3 regions of the Kitasatospora misakiensis genome follow, and region 3 is predicted to be linked to each of the others. Evidence: riboswitches for the same ligand, from Rfam matches in the RefSeq annotation. Region 3 holds a riboswitch; each other region holds the start of a gene.

Region 1 (5,398 bases), on a different contig from region 3:
ACGTAGGTGTTGGTGGCGGCGTTCAGGCCGTGACCGGCGGGGAGGTTGCGCACCTTCTCCACCACGACGCCACCCTCCAGGCCGGCGTTGGTCGCGATCTGCTTGATCGGGGCCTCCAGCGCGACCTTGACGATGTTGGCACCGGTGGCCTCGTCGCCGTCCAGCTCCAGCTTGTCGAACGCGACGGCGGCCTGCAGCAGGGCGACGCCACCACCGGCGACGATGCCCTCCTCGACGGCGGCCTTGGCGTTGCGGACGGCGTCCTCGATGCGGTGCTTGCGCTCCTTGAGCTCCACCTCGGTGGCCGCGCCGGCCTTGATGACGGCCACGCCGCCGGCCAGCTTGGCGAGGCGCTCCTGGAGCTTCTCGCGGTCGTAGTCCGAGTCGCTGTTCTCGATCTCGGCGCGGATCTGGTTCACGCGGCCCGCGACCTGCTCGCTGTCGCCGCCACCGTCGACGATGGTGGTCTCGTCCTTGGTGATGACCACCTTGCGGGCGGAGCCCAGCAGGTCGATGCCGGCGCTCTCCAGCTTCAGGCCGACCTCCTCGGAGATCACGGTGCCACCGGTGAGGATGGCGATGTCCTGGAGCATGGCCTTGCGGCGGTCGCCGAAGCCCGGGGCCTTGACGGCGACGGACTTGAAGGTGCCGCGGATCTTGTTCACGACCAGGGTCGACAGGGCCTCGCCCTCGACGTCCTCGGCGATGATGACGAGCGGCTTGCCGCTCTGCATGACCTTCTCCAGCAGCGGCAGCAGGTCCTTGACCGAGCCGATCTTGGAGTTGGCGATCAGGATGTACGGGTCCTCGAACGAGGTCTCCATACGCTCCAGGTCGGTGGCGAAGTAGGCCGAGATGTAGCCCTTGTCGAAGCGCATGCCCTCGGTGAGCTCGAGCTCCAGACCGAAGGTGTTGCTCTCCTCGACGGTGATGACGCCTTCCTTGCCGACCTTGTCCATGGCCTCGGCGATCAGCTCGCCGATCTGGGTGTCGGCGGCGGAGATGGAGGCGGTGGAGGCGATCTGCTCCTTGGTCTCCACGTCCTTGGCCTGGGCCAGGAGCTGGTCGGAGACGGCGGCGACGGCCTTCTCGATGCCGCGCTTCAGGGCCATCGGGTTGGCGCCGGCGGCGACGTTGCGCAGACCCTCGCGGACGAGCGCCTGGGCCAGCACGGTGGCGGTGGTGGTGCCGTCACCCGCGACGTCGTCGGTCTTCTTGGCGACCTCCTTGACGAGCTCCGCGCCGATCTTCTCGTACGGGTCCTCGAGCTCGATCTCCTTGGCGATGGAGACACCGTCGTTGGTGATCGTGGGGGCGCCCCACTTCTTCTCCAGCACGACGTTGCGGCCCTTGGGGCCGAGCGTGACCTTCACCGCGTCGGCGAGCTGGTTCATGCCACGCTCAAGGCCGCGGCGAGCTTCCTCATCAAAGGCGATGATCTTGGCCATCAGAAGTGGTCCTCCGGGACACGGTCGACTGCTCGGACCAAGGGGTGCCCGCGACGGACGGCCCTGGTGTGCGGGGGTCCTTTCCCCTACCGCTCCCGGGGGCCTCACCGACCCGGTCCGCTGTCACTCTCACGCTGTGAGTGCTAACGCCAATGATTAGCACTCTGGGTGGGCGAGTGCAAGCCCAATCGGGCAACCCGCGAGCCGCGGCACCCCCGCCCGCACCCCCTCCTGCCCCACGCCGGCGACCGCGTCCGGACATGACGGCGGGCCCGGACGACCGAGGTCGTCCGGGCCCGCCGTGAAGCAAGAGGTGCGCCAGCCGAATGGGCCGAGCAGAGCTCCCGGGTGTCGGAAAGGTCAGACCGCCGCGCGGACCATGTCCGCCTGCGGACCCTTCTGCCCCTGAGAGATCTCGAACTCGACCCGCTGGCCCTCCTCAAGGGTGCGGTAGCCGTCCATCTGGATCGCGCTGTAGTGGACGAAGACGTCCGCACCACCGTCGACCGCGATGAAGCCGTAACCCTTCTCCGCGTTGAACCACTTGACGGTGCCCTGAGCCATTCCGAACTCCCCTAGTGCTGTGCTGGCCCTTCACGCGCCCGCAGGTCTGCGGGCCCGGGTCTGGTTGGAGGCCGGCCCGGGGACCCCCCCTGGGCACAGCCGCGCACGCCACAATCCTCCCGATGCCGCCGAACGGCGTCCGGCGAACGGGCGATTGCGTCGACCGCGGCTGAATGTATCCGGATCGACGCCCTCTGCAACAGGGTCAATGGCGGGGAATTCACCCGCGGCACCGGAGGACAGTACGGGAGCAATCGGGATAAGCCGCCGCATTTCCCGCCGGACATAGCGGACGTATTACCCAAAATCCGCGCCAGAATTCTGACACCGGCCTGACATGTTTCCGGGTCACAGGCCCGCCGCGGGTCTCGGCGGGCGGGACGGCGGCGGCGGTGGCGATGCGGCGGATTCGTTCCCGGAGAAGGGGCGGGCGCGCCCCTGTTCCCGGTCCAGCGACACTTTACTCCGCCCGGGACGGAATACATTCCCGCCAAAATGCGCACGGCCGTCCGCGGCACGGAATTCCGTGCCGCGGACGGCCGGTAACGGCGCGCCCGACCCGCGGGGAACGGGCGCGTCCGACGGTTCACCCGCCGGCGACCGCCGGGATGATCGAAACGTTCGCGCCGTCCTTGATCTCGGTCGCCAGACCCTCGGCGAACCGCACGTCGTCGTCGTTCACGTAGACATTGACGAAACGGCGCAGCTTGCCGGTGTCGTCCAGGATGCGCGCGGCGATCCCGGCGTGGTTCCGCTCCAGGTCGGCGATGACCTCGCCCAGCGTGGCGCCCTCGGCGGGCACCTCGCTGGCGCCGCCGGTGTAGGTGCGCAGGATGGTCGGGATGCGGACGTTGGCGCTCATGGGGGTCTCCTCGTTGCGGGCGCTGAGCGGGTGGAGCTGGGGAGTGGCAGACGTCGGGCGGGGATCAGGCGGAGGCCAGGCCGGCGCCCCGGAAGGCGTCCAGGGTCGGCCGGATGACGGCGGTCATCCCGGCGTCCGCGACGGCGTCGAGCGTCTTCAGGCCGTCGCCGGTGTTGATCGCGACGGTCTCCTTCGACGGGTCCAGCTGCCCGGTCTCGACCAGCTTCTTCAGCACGCCGACGGTCACCCCGCCCGCGGTCTCCGCGAAGATGCCCTCGGTCCGGGCCAGCAGCCGGATCGCCGCGACGACCTCCTCGTCGGTCACGTCCTCGACCGCGCCGCCGGTGCGCCGGGCGATGTCCAGCACGTACGGGCCGTCGGCCGGGTTGCCGATCGCCAGCGACTTGGCGATGGTGTCCGGCTTGACCGGGCGGATCACGTCGTGGCCGGCCTTGTACGCCGCCGAGACCGGCGAGCAGCCCGCCGCCTGGGCGCCGAAGATCCGGTACGGCCGGTCCTCGACCAGGCCCAGCTTGATCAGCTCCTGCAGCCCCTTGTCGATCTTGGTGAGCTGGGAGCCCGAGGCGATCGGGATCACGATCTGCTCCGGCAGCCGCCAGCCGAGCTGCTCGCAGATCTCGAAGGCGAGCGTCTTGGAGCCCTCGCCGTAGTACGGCCTCAGGTTGACGTTGACGAAGCCCCAGCCCTCGCCGGCCGGGTCGCCGATCAGCTCCGAGCAGAACCGGTTCACGTCGTCGTAGTTGCCCTCGATGCCGACCAGCTCGCCGCCGTACACCCCGGCCATCACGACCTTGCCCTGCTCCAGGTCGTGCGGGATGAACACGCAGGACCGGAAGCCCGCCCGGGCCGCCGCCGCGCCCACCGCGCCGGCCAGGTTGCCGGTCGACGAGCAGGACAGCGTGGTGTAGCCGAACGCGCGGGCCGCCTCGATGGCGCAGGCCACCACGCGGTCCTTGAAGGAGTGGGTCGGGTTGCCGGAGTCGTCCTTGATGTGCAGCTGCCCGGTGAAGCCGAGCTCGCGGCCCAGGTTGTCCGCCTTCACCAGCGGGGTCCACCCCGGGTTGAGGTTCGGCTTGGTCGCCACGTCGGCCGGGACGGGCAGCAGCGGCGCGTAGCGCCAGATCGACGCCGGACCGGCCTCGATCCGCTTGCGCAGCTCCTCGGCGCCCTCGCTGCCGAAGTCGTAGGCGATCTCCAGCGGGCCGAAGCACTCCAGGCACGCGAAGCTGGGGCCGAGCGGGAACCGGGTGCCGCACTCGCGACAGGACAGCTGAGTGGCGGGGCCGAGGTCGACGGCGGCGGGTGCGACGGTGTCGATAGACATGATGGGCGGAGGCCTCTCTCCTCATCTTCCCCGTGACGCGGTCGCGCCCCAGGCCGGAATTGGCACCTGTCCCGCCGGGGCCCGAAGGCCGGCCGAGCGAGAAGGTTGCCGGGACGTCAACGGGCCGTTCCCTCAGTCCCTCTGGATGAGCTCTGTGAAGTTGTGGTCCTGCTCAGCGGCGACCCCGGCGTGCGAAGGTCCGACCGCTGTACGAAGACTGTATCCGAAGGCCTCGGTCCCGAACGGGACCGTCCGCCACGCGAGATGACACGTCCCACCCTCCCCCCGCCTCCGGCCGGGGAGACCCCGTCCGCCGAGGAGAGCACCGTGCCCGCCGAACCGATCCCCGCGCTCCTCCCCGAGACGGCGTCCTGGCTGCGCCGGCGCTCGTGGAACGCGGCCGACCGCCCGGTGCACACCCTGCCGGCGGCCAAACGCGCGCTCGGCCCGGCCGGCACCGTCAGCGTCGTGCTGCCCGCCCTGGACGAGGAGGCCACCGTCGGCGGGATCGTCCGGGTCATCCGGCGCGAGCTGATGGAGCGGCTGCCGCTGGTCGACGAGCTGGTGGTGGTCGACTCCGGCTCCGTCGACGGCACCGCCGAGGTGGCCGCCGAGGCCGGCGCCACCGTCGTCCACCGGGACGCCATCCTGCCCCGGCTGCCCGCCGCCCCCGGCAAGGGCGAGGTGCTCTGGCGCTCGCTGCTGGTCACCCGCGGCGAGATCGTCTGCTTCGTCGACGCCGACCTGCGCGAGTTCGACCCGGCCCTGGTCTCCGGCATCATCGGCCCGCTGCTCACCGAGCCGGACATCCAACTGGTCAAGGCGATGTACGACCGGCCGCTGGAGACCGACGGCGCGGTGGTCCCGGCCGGCGGCGGCCGGGTCACCGAACTCGTCGCCCGCCCCCTGCTCAACCTGCACTGGCCGGAACTCGCCGGTTTCGTCCAGCCGCTCGGCGGCGAGTACGCGGCCCGCCGCTCACTGCTCGAACGGCTGCCCTTCCCCACCGGCTACGGCGTCGAGCTCGGCCTGCTCGTCGACGCCCTGGAGACGGCCGGCCTGGACGCGCTCGCCCAGGTGGACGTCGGCGTCCGTCACCACCGGCACCAGGACGCCCAGGCACTCGGTCGAATGGCGGCCACGATCTACCGCACCGCGCTGGAACGACTGGACCGCACG
Region 2 (5,398 bases), on a different contig from region 3:
GAGGGGTGCTCCGGGGTGCCGTCGGTAGTAAGGGGAGAGCCCACCCGTCAGCCGTACGGGTGGTCTGTGCGGCCGGGGGTGACGCGCCGTGCTCCGCCCGGACCAGCCGTCGGCGGCGCGGCTCGGGAAGAGATCGCGGCGGGAAGGGCTCTGCCACCGGTGATCGGGAGTAGCATCCGGGGTGAGGCGAACGTGGTCCGGATCACACTGAGGGAGCAGGGCCCATGGCGTACACGACCGACGAGACGCTGACCGTTCTCGTCTACAGCCACGACCGCACCACCCGCGAGCAGGTGCTGACCGCGCTCGGTCGGCGGCCCGCGGCGGACCTGCCGGAGCTGGCCTACCTGGAGTGCGCGACCACCCCCGCGGTGCTCAAGGCGCTGGAGAAGGGCGGGGTCGACCTCTGCGTCCTGGACGGCGAGGCGGTGCCGGCCGGCGGACTCGGGCTCGCGCGGCAGCTGAAGGACGAGATCTACGGGTGCCCGCCGGTGCTGGTGCTGATCGGCCGGCCGCAGGACTCCTGGCTGGCCGCCTGGAGCCGGGCCGACGCGGCGATCTCCCGGCCGGTGGACCCGGTGGCGCTGGCCGAGGCCGCCGCCGCGCTGCTGCGCTCCCGGCTGGCCAAGCGGGCGCCCGTCGCCCGGTAGCCACCCGGCAGCCGTCCGGCCCGGGCCCCGGCTCCGGTGGCGCGGGCCGGTGCCCCGCCCCCGTGTCTCACCCGGCGTCTCAGTACAAGAGAAGAAGGGTGAACGGCGGAGCCCCGGCACCCCGCCGCTCGATAGGCTGACTCCGTCCCTACGTCCTTCCCCGTGTCCGGGGAGCGAGAGCTGGAGTCAGCCATGGTGAACGTGCACCCTGCGAACGGCGGCAACGACCCCGCGCAGGTGGTCCGCTCCTGGCCGGACATCCTGTCGGCTCTGCTGCGGGGGGAGGACCTCGACCGCGCGGCCACCGCGTGGGCGATGGACCGGATCATGAGCGGCGAGGCCTCCCCGGTCCAGGTCGCCGGCTTCATGGTGGCGCTGCGGGCCAAGGGCGAGACGGTCGACGAGATCTCCGGCCTGGTCGACTCGATGTACGCGCACGCCGAGCCGCTGGACATCCCCGGTCCGGCCGTGGACATCGTCGGCACCGGCGGCGACCGGGCCAAGACCGTCAACATCTCCACCATGTCGGCGATCGTCGCGGCCGCGGCCGGCGCCAAGGTCGTCAAGCACGGCAACCGGGCCGCCTCCTCGGCCAGCGGCTCCTCGGACGTGCTGGAGAAGCTGGGCATCAGGCTGGACCTCCGGCCGCGCCGGGTCGCCGAGGTCGCCGAGGAGGTCGGGCTCACCTTCTGCTTCGCGGCCACCTTCCACCCGTCGATGCGGCACGCCGCGCCGGCCCGGCGCGACCTCGGGGTGCCCACCGCCTTCAACATCCTCGGGCCGCTCACCAACCCGGCCCGGGTGACGGCGCACGCGATCGGCTGCTTCGACACCCGCCTGGCGGCCCTGATCGCCGGCGTGCTCGCCCGGCGCGGCGCCACCGCCCTGGTCTTCCGGGGCGACGACGGGCTGGACGAGCTGACCATCACCACCACCTCGCGGGTGTGGGTCGTCCGCGACGGCGCCGTCACCGAGACCAGCTTCGACCCGCGCGAGGTCGGCATCCAGCCGGTCGGCATCGAGGCGCTGCGCGGCGGCGACCCGGCCTACAACGCGGAGGTCGCGCGCCGGATGCTCGCCGGGGAGCACGGCCCGGTCCGCGACGCGGTGCTGCTGAACTCGGCGGCGGCGCTGGTGGCGCTCGACCTGACCGGCGCCCCGCTCGCGGAGCAGCTCGGGGCGGCCATGCGGCGTACCGCCGAGGCCGTCGACTCGGGTGCCGCGGCGGACCTGCTGAAGCACTGGTCGGAGGCCACCGCCCGGGTGTGACACGGCGGTTGGGGGCCCATCGGGAGTTCGCCCGGTGGGCCCCTGCGCGTGTCCGGGATGTGGACTCCTGTTTGACCGGGGGGTGGACTCGACCTACAGTCTTGGCCAGGTCATGAGCGACAGCGACAAGCCCCAGCTTGCTGTCCGGCAACCCTCCGTCCGTGGCGGGGTGCCCTGGGTGAGGACCGGGTCACGTGGCGTTCCGTCCGCGTGGCAAGCGCGGACGCCCGGATCACATCGCACTCCCGGGGTCCCTGACCCGTATAGGAGTGCATCCCCATGTCTTCTGTCGCCGCCCGCCCGTCGCCCGCCGCCACCCTTGATTCGGCGCGCTCCGCGCGGCCCCTCCCGAGCACCCCCCTCGCCGTCCTCGGCCACGACGTGCAGGTCCCGCTCGCCAACGGTGACAAGGTCACCTACGCGGCGCTCGACTACGCCGCCAGCGCCCCGGCCCTCCAGCGGGTCTGGGACGAGGTCGCCGCCTACGCCCCGTACTACGGCAGCGTGCACCGCGGCGCCGGCTACCTGTCGCAGCTCTCCACCGACCTGTTCGAGCAGAGCCGCCGCACCGTCGCCGAGTTCCTGGACCTGCGCGAGGACGACCAGGTGGTCTTCACCCGCGCCACCACCGACTCGCTCAACCTGCTGGCCGGCGCCGTCCCGGCCGGGACCAGGGTGTTCGCCTTCGAGACCGAGCACCACGCCTCGCTGCTGCCCTGGGCGCACGCCGGTCTGAGCGTCACCTACCTGCGGGCCCCGCGTTCGCACGCCGAGGCGGTCGCCGCCTTCGACGCCGCGCTCGCCGAGGCGCCCGAGGGCCCCAAGCTGCTCTGTGTCACCGGCGCCTCGAACGTCACCGGCGAGCTCTGGCCGGTCGCCGAGCTGACCCGGACCGCCCACCGGCACGGCGCCCGGGTGGTGCTGGACGCCGCGCAGCTGGCCCCGCACCACCGGGTCTCGGTGCGCGAGCTGGGCGTCGACTGGATCGCCTTCTCCGGCCACAAGCTGTACGCGCCGTTCGGCGCCGGGGTGCTGGCCGGCCGGGCCGACTGGCTGGACGCGGCCGAGCCGTACCTGGCCGGCGGCGGCGCCACCCGTACGGTGGCCCGGGAGGCGGACGGCTCGGTGGCCGTGCAGTGGAACACCGGTCCGGCCCGGCACGAGGCCGGTTCGCCGAACGTCATCGGCGTCTACGCGATCGCCGCGGCCTGTCGGGCGCTCGGCGAGGCCGGGTTCGACGCGCTGGAGGCCCGCGAGCGGGCGCTGATCGCCCGGCTGGACGCCGGCCTGGCGGAGATCCCGGAGGTCAGGGTGCTGAACCTGTTCGGCGCCGACGCGGCCCGGGTGGGCGTGCTGTCCTTCGTCGTCCGGGGCTGGAACAGCTCGCACTTCTCGGCCGCGCTCTCCGCCGAGTACGGCATCGGGGTGCGGGACGGCCTCTTCTGCGCCCACCCGCTGGTGCGCACGCTGCTCGGCGACGAGGAGGCCGCGCCCTCCGAGTGCGGCGCGCCGGAGCCGTCGCTGCCGGGCGAGCGCAGCCTGAACGCGATCCGGGTGAGCTTCGGCGCGGGCACCCCGGACGAGCACGTGGACCGGTTCCTGGCCGCCGTCCGGGAGCTGGTCACGGACGGCGCGGCGTGGACCTACCGGAACGAGGGCGGCCGCTGCGTCGTGGACACCCGTCGCGAGGGCTGAGGCCTCCGGTCGGCTACTCGTCGAGGCCGATCGCGAACGCGGCCTCCAGGTCGTGCTGGGAGTAGGTGCGGAAGGCGATCTGGGTCTCGGTGTGGGCCACGCCCGGGACCTTGTTCAGCCGGCCGGGGATCACCTCGGCGAGGTCGTCGTGCCGGCGCACCCGCGCCATCGCCACCAGGTCGTAGCCGCCGGTCACCGAGTAGACCTCGCTGACGCCCTCGATGGCGGCGATCGCCTCGGCGATCTCCGGGATGCGGTCGACACTGGTCTTGATCAGGACGATGGCGGTGATCACGGTCGCGTACTCCTTTGTGAGGTGCCGCCAGGGTATCGGGCATCGGCCGCACCGTCGCGGGGGCGGGGGCGGGGGCGGGTGCGGGTGCCGGTGCGCCGGGGCCGGCGCTCGATCAGGGTGCAGGCGTAGAGGAAGCCGGCCGCGAAGCCGATCACGTGCACCAGGTACGCGACCCCAGGCCCGGCGGAGTGGACGGACCACCACTGGAGGGCGAACCAGAGCCCCAGCACCAGCCAGGCCGGGAAGCGCAGCGGCAGGAAGAGCAGCAGCGGGACGAGCGTGGTGACCCGGGCACGCGGGTGGAAGCGCAGATAGGCGCCGAGCACGGCGGAGATCGCGCCCGAGGCGCCGATCAGCACCCGGGTCGAGTCCGGCGAGTGCGCCTCGGCCAGCGAGAAGCCGTAGGTGGTCAGCGCGCCGGCCGCCACATAGAAGAGGAGGAACCGGGAGCGGCCGAGCCGGCGCTCCACGGTGGGGCCGAAGACGTACAGGAAGAGCAGGTTGCCGAGCAGGTGCAGCCAGCCGCCGTGCAGGAAGAGCGCGCTGAGCACGGCGAGCGCGGGGTGCTTGCCCGGGGTGGCCGCGGCCGGGCAGCCGGGCACCGGGTCGGGGGCCTCGGCCAGTTGGTCGGCGGTCAGCGGGTGGCCGGTCAGCAGTTCGGCGGGGACGGCCCCCCAGCGCTGCTCGTAGCGCTGCTCCGCGCAGACCCGGGTCTGGCCGCGGCCGTAGAGCGGGTTGAGTCCGGCGGCCGGTCCGAGCAGGAAGACCGCGGTGTTGAGCGCGATCAGCGCGTAGCAGACGGCAGGGGCGGTGGCGGCCGGTCGGCCGCGGTGCGCTCCGGCGTGGGCGGGGACCGGGATCGCCATGGGCCCCAGCATCCCCCCGGGGCGGGCCGGGCACCGCGCGGTTACGGCAGGTGGGCTACGGCTCCGGAGCGGTCGGCCGGTGGCCGGGAAGGTTGCCCCAGGCAATAGGCTTGGGCCGGGCATTCCCGCCTCCCGCCGCCGACGCCGGGGCCCCGGGGGGAGCGCCTGAGCCCGTTCCGGGACCACCGAGAGGATCCCCGATGACCGTCCCCGCCCTGACCTCCGAGACGCGCTGGCGCTGCACGCTCTGCGGCAACCTGACCCGCTTCGACGTGACCCGGACCGCCCGGGTCACCGAGTTCCTCCACTTCGACCTGGCCGGCGAGTCCAAGGTCGAGGAGACCCAGGTGCTGAGCGAGACCGTGGAGTCGGTGCGCTGTCGCTGGTGCAACGCGGTGGACCAGGTCGAGCTGATCGCCCGCCCCGGCGCGGACGAGGCCGCCGGGGCCCCCGAGCAGGGCTGACCGCTCGTGGGTGGGCGGCGGGCGGCGTGGCCGCCCGCCGCACGGGACAATACGGAGAGAACGCACGGAGTGTGACGGGGGTGGCGGCCGACGGCCGTACCCCGCTGGACCAGGATCGGAGCCGAGGACGTGGTGGACGCAGCGAAGGAGCCCGCCGGG
Region 3 (5,398 bases):
GCCTGGTCGGCCTGGCCGGGCTGGGGGCGGCGCTGTGCGGGGCGCACTTCGCCTGGACCCTGCCGACCGGCTGGCTCGCGTTCACCCTTCTCGTCCCGGCCCCGCGCGGCACGGTGGGGGAGGTGGTCAGCTGGATGACCTTCCCCCCGGGCACGGCGGCGTCCAGCTGGACCGCCTGGATCCTGCTGGCGACCGGGACGGTCGTGTACGCCGTGGCAGGTCCGAGACGGTGACGGGCGCGCCGCCGGCCGTTGTCAGGGGGTGGACATCGTCGGGGTCGAGCGGGGTCAGAGGGAGTACATCGCGCTCAGAGGGTGTACATCGCGCTGTACGGCGGGGTGACGCGTTCTTGCCGTGACCCGAAGTCGACGAGGACGGCGATGTCGCCGTCCCCCTCGACGCCGATGACACGGCCGAGGCCGTACCGGTCGTGGGTGACCCGGTCGCCGACGGTGAAGTGCTTGCGGGGTGCCTCCACCGGAGCCTTGAAGGGGCTGTTGGGGAGGGGGCGGCGCGCTGCTGAATAATTCGTCATCCCCACCAGTATGCGCCGGAAACCCCGGGAGCGAACCCTTTTCGGCGCATGCGAGTTCGAGCGGAGCGGAATGTCGCAGGTCGGTGCGGTCCGCGCGCGGGCGGTCAGGGTGGGCGCGGAGGATTGCCCGCGCGCCCTCGCCGCCGCGGCACGACCGGGGGAGGGCGGTGGGATCCGCCCTCCCCCGCCGTCGGTTCGGAGGGCCCGCGAGCGCGCCAACCACCGTGCGCCCGGGGCCCGTTGGCGCCCGCGACGGCCCGGGGCGGGCGGCCCCGGGAGCACTTTTCAAAAATTGGGGGCGAAATATTCGCCCGCGGCGAGCCCGAGCCTGCTAGAGTCGACCTAGTTGCAGTAGTGGTCCCCATGAACTTTGTGTGCGCCTGCTGATGTTTCGCAGGCGCATTTTTGTTTACCCGGCTCTTCCCCGGGTGGGTGCTTGTGCGGCGACTCGGAGCACACGCTGTGTGCGCTCCGGACGCTTTGAAGGAGAAATTTTTATGGCTAATGGCACCGTGAAGTGGTTCAACTCGGAAAAGGGCTTCGGCTTCATCGAGCAGGACGGTGGCGGTCCGGACGTGTTCGCCCACTACTCGAACATCAACGCCAACGGCTTCCGTGAGCTGCTCGAGGGCCAGAAGGTCGAGTTCGACGTCACGCAGGGTCAGAAGGGCCCGCAGGCCGAGAACATTCGCCCGCTGTAGTACTTCTGCCACGGCACCCGCCAAGCAGCGAGGGGCCCGCACCGCGTACACGCTCGGTGCGGGCCCCTCGGCATGTGCGCCACGGCGCATCCCCGGCCGTTCCGGCCCGTTTCGGCCGTTCAGGCCCGTTCCTTGCGGTCTCCGCCGGTGCTCCGCGCCATGGAGCCTTCCTCGTGACGTGCCGCCCCGAGGAAGGTTTCCCGTATGAGCCGTTCCAGTCGCTCGCCCTATCAGAACGCCAACTCCCGCTCCGCCGCCGCCTCCCGCTCCGCGGGGGGCTCCCGTTCGGGTGGCGGCGCCTTCTACGGCGCCCGGCCCGCCGGAGGCCGACGGACCCCCGGCCGTGGCGCCGGCCAGGGCGCGTCCGCGCCGGCCGAGTTCGCGATGCCGGTCAGCACCACCCCGGCCCTGCCCGCCGTCGAGTCCTTCGCCGAGCTGGACATGCCGAAGGCCCTGCTGTCGGTACTGACCCGCCAGGGCGTCACCACGCCCTTCCCGATCCAGGCCGCGACGCTGCCGAACTCGCTGGCCGGCCGCGACGTCCTCGGACGCGGCCGCACCGGCTCGGGCAAGACCATCGCCTTCGGCCTCGCCGTACTGGCCCGCACCGCCGGGCGCCGGGCCGAGAAGGGCCGCCCGCTGGCCCTGGTGCTGGTCCCCACCCGCGAACTCGCGCAGCAGGTCACCGAGGCCCTCACCCCCTACGCCCACGCGCTGCGGCTGAGGCTGGCGACCGCGGTCGGCGGGATGTCGATCGGACGCCAGGCCCAGGCGCTGAACCGCGGGGCCGAGGTCGTGGTGGCCACGCCCGGCCGGCTCAAGGACCTGATCCAGCGCGGTGACTGCCGGCTCGACGAGGTCGGCATCACGGTGCTCGACGAGGCCGACCAGATGGCCGACATGGGCTTCCTGCCGCAGGTCACCGAACTCCTGGAGCAGGTCGCCGAGGGCGGCCAGACGATGCTGTTCTCCGCCACCCTGGACCGCAACGTGGACCGGCTGGTGCGGCGCTTCCTCAACGACCCGGTCACCCACTCGGTGGACCCGTCGGCGGGCGCGGTGAGCACCATGGAGCACCACGTCCTGCACGTGCAGAACTTCGACAAGGGCGCCACGATCGCCCACATCGCGTCCCGGGACGGCCGGGTGATCATGTTCACCGACACCAAGGACGGCGCCGACCGCCTGGTGGCGGACCTGCTCGCGAACGGGGTGAAGGCCGCGGCCCTGCACGGCGGCAAGTCCCAGCCCCAGCGCAACCGCACCCTGGACCAGTTCCGGACCGGCCAGGTCACGGCCCTGATCGCGACCAACGTCGCCGCCCGGGGCATCCACATCGACGGCCTCGACCTGGTCGTCAACCTGGACCCGCCGACCGACCACAAGGACTACCTCCACCGGGGCGGCCGCACCGCCCGGGCCGGCGAGTCCGGCACCGTGGTCACGCTGGTGCTGCCCAACCAGCGCCGCGCGATGACCCGCCTGATGGCGACGGCGGCCATCACCCCCGTCACCACCCGGGTCACCGCCGGCGATGAGGACCTGGCCCGGATCACCGGCGCCCGGGTGCCCACCGGCGTCCCCACCGTGATTCCCGACCCCGTGGTCGAGCGCCCGCGCCGCAGCCCGTCCGCGAGCCGGGGTCACCGAGGCCGCTCCACCCGCACGGCCGGCGACACCCGGACCGGCGGCGACACCCGTACGGCCGGCGGCACCCGCACCGGCTCCGGCCGCGACGCCCAGGGCTCCACCGGCCGTCGCCGCCCGCCCCGGCGCGCCACCGTCGCCGCGTAGCACCGCCCTCGCCGTGAGGCGCCGACGAGCCCGGTCCGCAGCTGCGGACCGGGCTCGTCGGGTTTCTCGGGCCGTCGCCCGTTCCGCCCCTGCTGCCTGCTGCCTGCTGCCTGCTGCCTGCTGCCTGCGGGCTGGCAGCGGTAAAGCTTGGCGAGCCGGCGGGGAAGTCTTGTATCGTTCCTCGCGAATCATCCAGAGGGGTGGAGGGACCGGCCCTACGAAGCCCCGGCAGCTCCCCGTTCGACCCGGCGTCCGAAGTACGCGCCGTGCCGTCCGGGATCAGTGCCAACTCCGGCCTGTCGCCAATGTGGCGCGGGAAAGATGAGGAGACACGGTGCTCTCAGTGCTGTCCTTCCCCCGGGCGCTTCCCGTCCCGGGCCTTCCGCGTACCCGTCTCGTGCCCGGCGCAGGCAATCGGCCGACTTCTGCGGCCCGCCCTCGCTGACCACCCCCCCGGCTCCCTGCGGGGAGTCTCCGTGAGCGGGCCCATGCGCGGCTCACGGGATCTGAGACGGAGTACATCCATGGAGAACACGAGCGGCGTCGGCGTGCTCGACAAGGTCACCTCGATCCTCGGCACCCTGGAGGCCGGCCCCGCCACCCTGGCCGGCCTGGTCGCGGTGACCGGCCTGGCGCGGCCCACGGCCCACCGGCTCGCCGTCGCACTCGAACAGCACCGCCTGGTCGCCCGGGACGTGGAGGGCCGGTTCATCCTCGGCCCCCGGCTCGGGGAGCTGTCGGCCGCCGCCGGTGAGGACCGGCTGCTGGCCGCCGCCGGCCCGGTCCTCAGCGGGCTGCGCGACCTCACCGGCGAGAGCGCCCAGCTCTACCGCCGCCAGGGCGGGGTCCGGATCTGCGTGGCCGCCGCCGAGCGCCTCTCCGGCCTGCGGGACACCGTGCCGGTGGGGGTCACCCTCCCGATGAAGGTCGGCGCCGCCGCCCAGGTCCTGCTCGCCTGGGAGGAGCCCGAGCGGCTCCACCGCGGCCTTCAGGGGGCCCGGTTCACCGCGACGGCCCTGAGCGGGGTGCGGCGCCGGGGCTGGGCCCAGTCGATCGGGGAGCGCGAGATCGGTGTCGCCTCCGTCTCCGCGCCCGTCCGCGGACCGGCCAACCGGGTGGTGGCCGCCGTCACGGTCTCCGGTCCGATCGAACGGCTCACCCGCCACCCCGGCGCCCTGCTCTCCTCGGTCGTCGTCGAGGCGGCGGACCGCCTCACCGAGTCGCTCCGCCGCCCCTGACCGGCTCAACCGCCCTCCACCGCCGCCCTGTTGTCCGCTCCTGCGGTCACCGCAGGCTGTCGAGATCGACGCTGTCGGCCATGGCCCGGTAGCCGAGCGGGCTGGGGTGGAGGTGGTCGCCGGCGTGGTAGCCGTCCGGGATGGCGCCGGTGCCCGCCGGGTCGATCGCCCGGTCGAAGTCGGCCACCGCGTCGTACGCGCCGGACGAGCGGATCCACTCGTTCAGGTCGCGACGCAGCCGGTCGGTCCGCTCACTCCAGAACGGTGCGCCGCCGAAGGGCATCAGGGTGGCGCCGACGGCCTTGACGCCACGGGCGTGGGCGGTGCGGATCAGGGCGCGGTGGGCGTCGATCAGCCGCTGGAGCGTGACGGGCGGGTCGTCGCGGTCCACCCCGCAGACCTGGTCGCCGGCGCGGAGGATGTCGTTCACACCGTGCGAGACGATCACGGTGCCGACGTTCGGCTGGTCGAGCACGTCGCGCTCGAAGCGGGCCAGGGCGCTCTCCCCGGCGCAGGCGGAATCGGCGAGCATCTTGTTCGAGCCGATGCCGGCGTTGAGCACGGGGCGCGGCCGGTCGGCGGCGAGGAGCCGTTCGGCGAGACGGTCGGGGTAGCGGTCGTCCCCGTCGACGGTGGCCCCGAACCCGTCGGTGGTGGACTCGCCGAACGCCACCACCGCCCTGCCCACCGGCCGCCCGCCGGTGACCTCGACGCCGCTCAGGTAGTACCAGGAGCCGTATCCGGGGCGGACGGCGTCGCCGAACGCCGCCGCGCCGGTGTCACCGCGGTGGTCGCCGTCGGCCCGGTACGTGGTGGTCATCGAGAGCTGGTGGTAGGTGGCCGGGCCGGTCGGGCCGTCGAAGTAGAGGGTCAGCGCGACCCGGTCGCCGGCCGCCGTCGGCAGCGGCACCGGGTCACTGAGCACCTCCCCGCCGGCCGGGACGACGACGGAGTCCCGGTGCGCGAAGCGCAACGGCCGCAGCGTCCCTGGGACGACGGCCGCCCCGTCGGCGGCCCGGCCGGCGCCGGCGCCGGTCAGCCGCAGGGGAGTCGTCCCGTAGAGGTTGGACAGCCGGAACCGGACGGACTTGCCGCCCGTGCTGAGCCGCACCACCTCCCGCACCGACTGG

What was found. Region 3 has a riboswitch for S-adenosylmethionine ahead of ACFP3U_RS33230 (IclR family transcriptional regulator). Riboswitches for the same ligand answer to the same signal wherever they lie in the genome.
Region 1: it holds a riboswitch for S-adenosylmethionine, as region 3 does, so the genes downstream of both, thrC (threonine synthase) here and ACFP3U_RS33230 (IclR family transcriptional regulator) in region 3, are expected to answer to the same signal.
Region 2: it holds a riboswitch for S-adenosylmethionine, as region 3 does, so the genes downstream of both, ACFP3U_RS03800 (aminotransferase class V-fold PLP-dependent enzyme) here and ACFP3U_RS33230 (IclR family transcriptional regulator) in region 3, are expected to answer to the same signal.

What each region holds. Positions count from the first base shown of each region.
Region 1 covers NZ_JBHSOF010000053.1:21,055-26,452, reverse strand. The annotation lists gene groL (chaperonin GroEL) at 1-1,448, opposite strand, end outside; gene ACFP3U_RS30285 (cold-shock protein) at 1,809-2,012, opposite strand; gene ACFP3U_RS30280 (MoaD/ThiS family protein) at 2,599-2,874, opposite strand; gene thrC (threonine synthase) at 2,939-4,219, opposite strand; SAM riboswitch class I at 4,238-4,371, opposite strand; gene ACFP3U_RS30270 (glucosyl-3-phosphoglycerate synthase) at 4,547-5,398, shown strand, end outside.
Region 2 covers NZ_JBHSOF010000002.1:423,826-429,223, reverse strand. The annotation lists gene ACFP3U_RS03810 (hypothetical protein) at 225-650, shown strand; gene trpD (anthranilate phosphoribosyltransferase) at 843-1,919, shown strand; SAM riboswitch class IV at 2,028-2,145, shown strand; gene ACFP3U_RS03800 (aminotransferase class V-fold PLP-dependent enzyme) at 2,199-3,614, shown strand; gene ACFP3U_RS03795 (Lrp/AsnC ligand binding domain-containing protein) at 3,628-3,909, opposite strand; gene ACFP3U_RS03790 (rhomboid family intramembrane serine protease) at 3,906-4,775, opposite strand; gene ACFP3U_RS03785 (hypothetical protein) at 4,976-5,239, shown strand.
Region 3 covers NZ_JBHSOF010000069.1:533-5,930, reverse strand. The annotation lists gene ACFP3U_RS33250 (hypothetical protein) at 1-233, shown strand, start outside; gene ACFP3U_RS33245 (hypothetical protein) at 308-535, opposite strand; gene ACFP3U_RS33240 (cold-shock protein) at 1,033-1,236, shown strand; gene ACFP3U_RS33235 (DEAD/DEAH box helicase) at 1,441-3,030, shown strand; SAM riboswitch class I at 3,216-3,358, shown strand; gene ACFP3U_RS33230 (IclR family transcriptional regulator) at 3,555-4,268, shown strand; gene ACFP3U_RS33225 (SGNH/GDSL hydrolase family protein) at 4,315-5,398, opposite strand, start outside.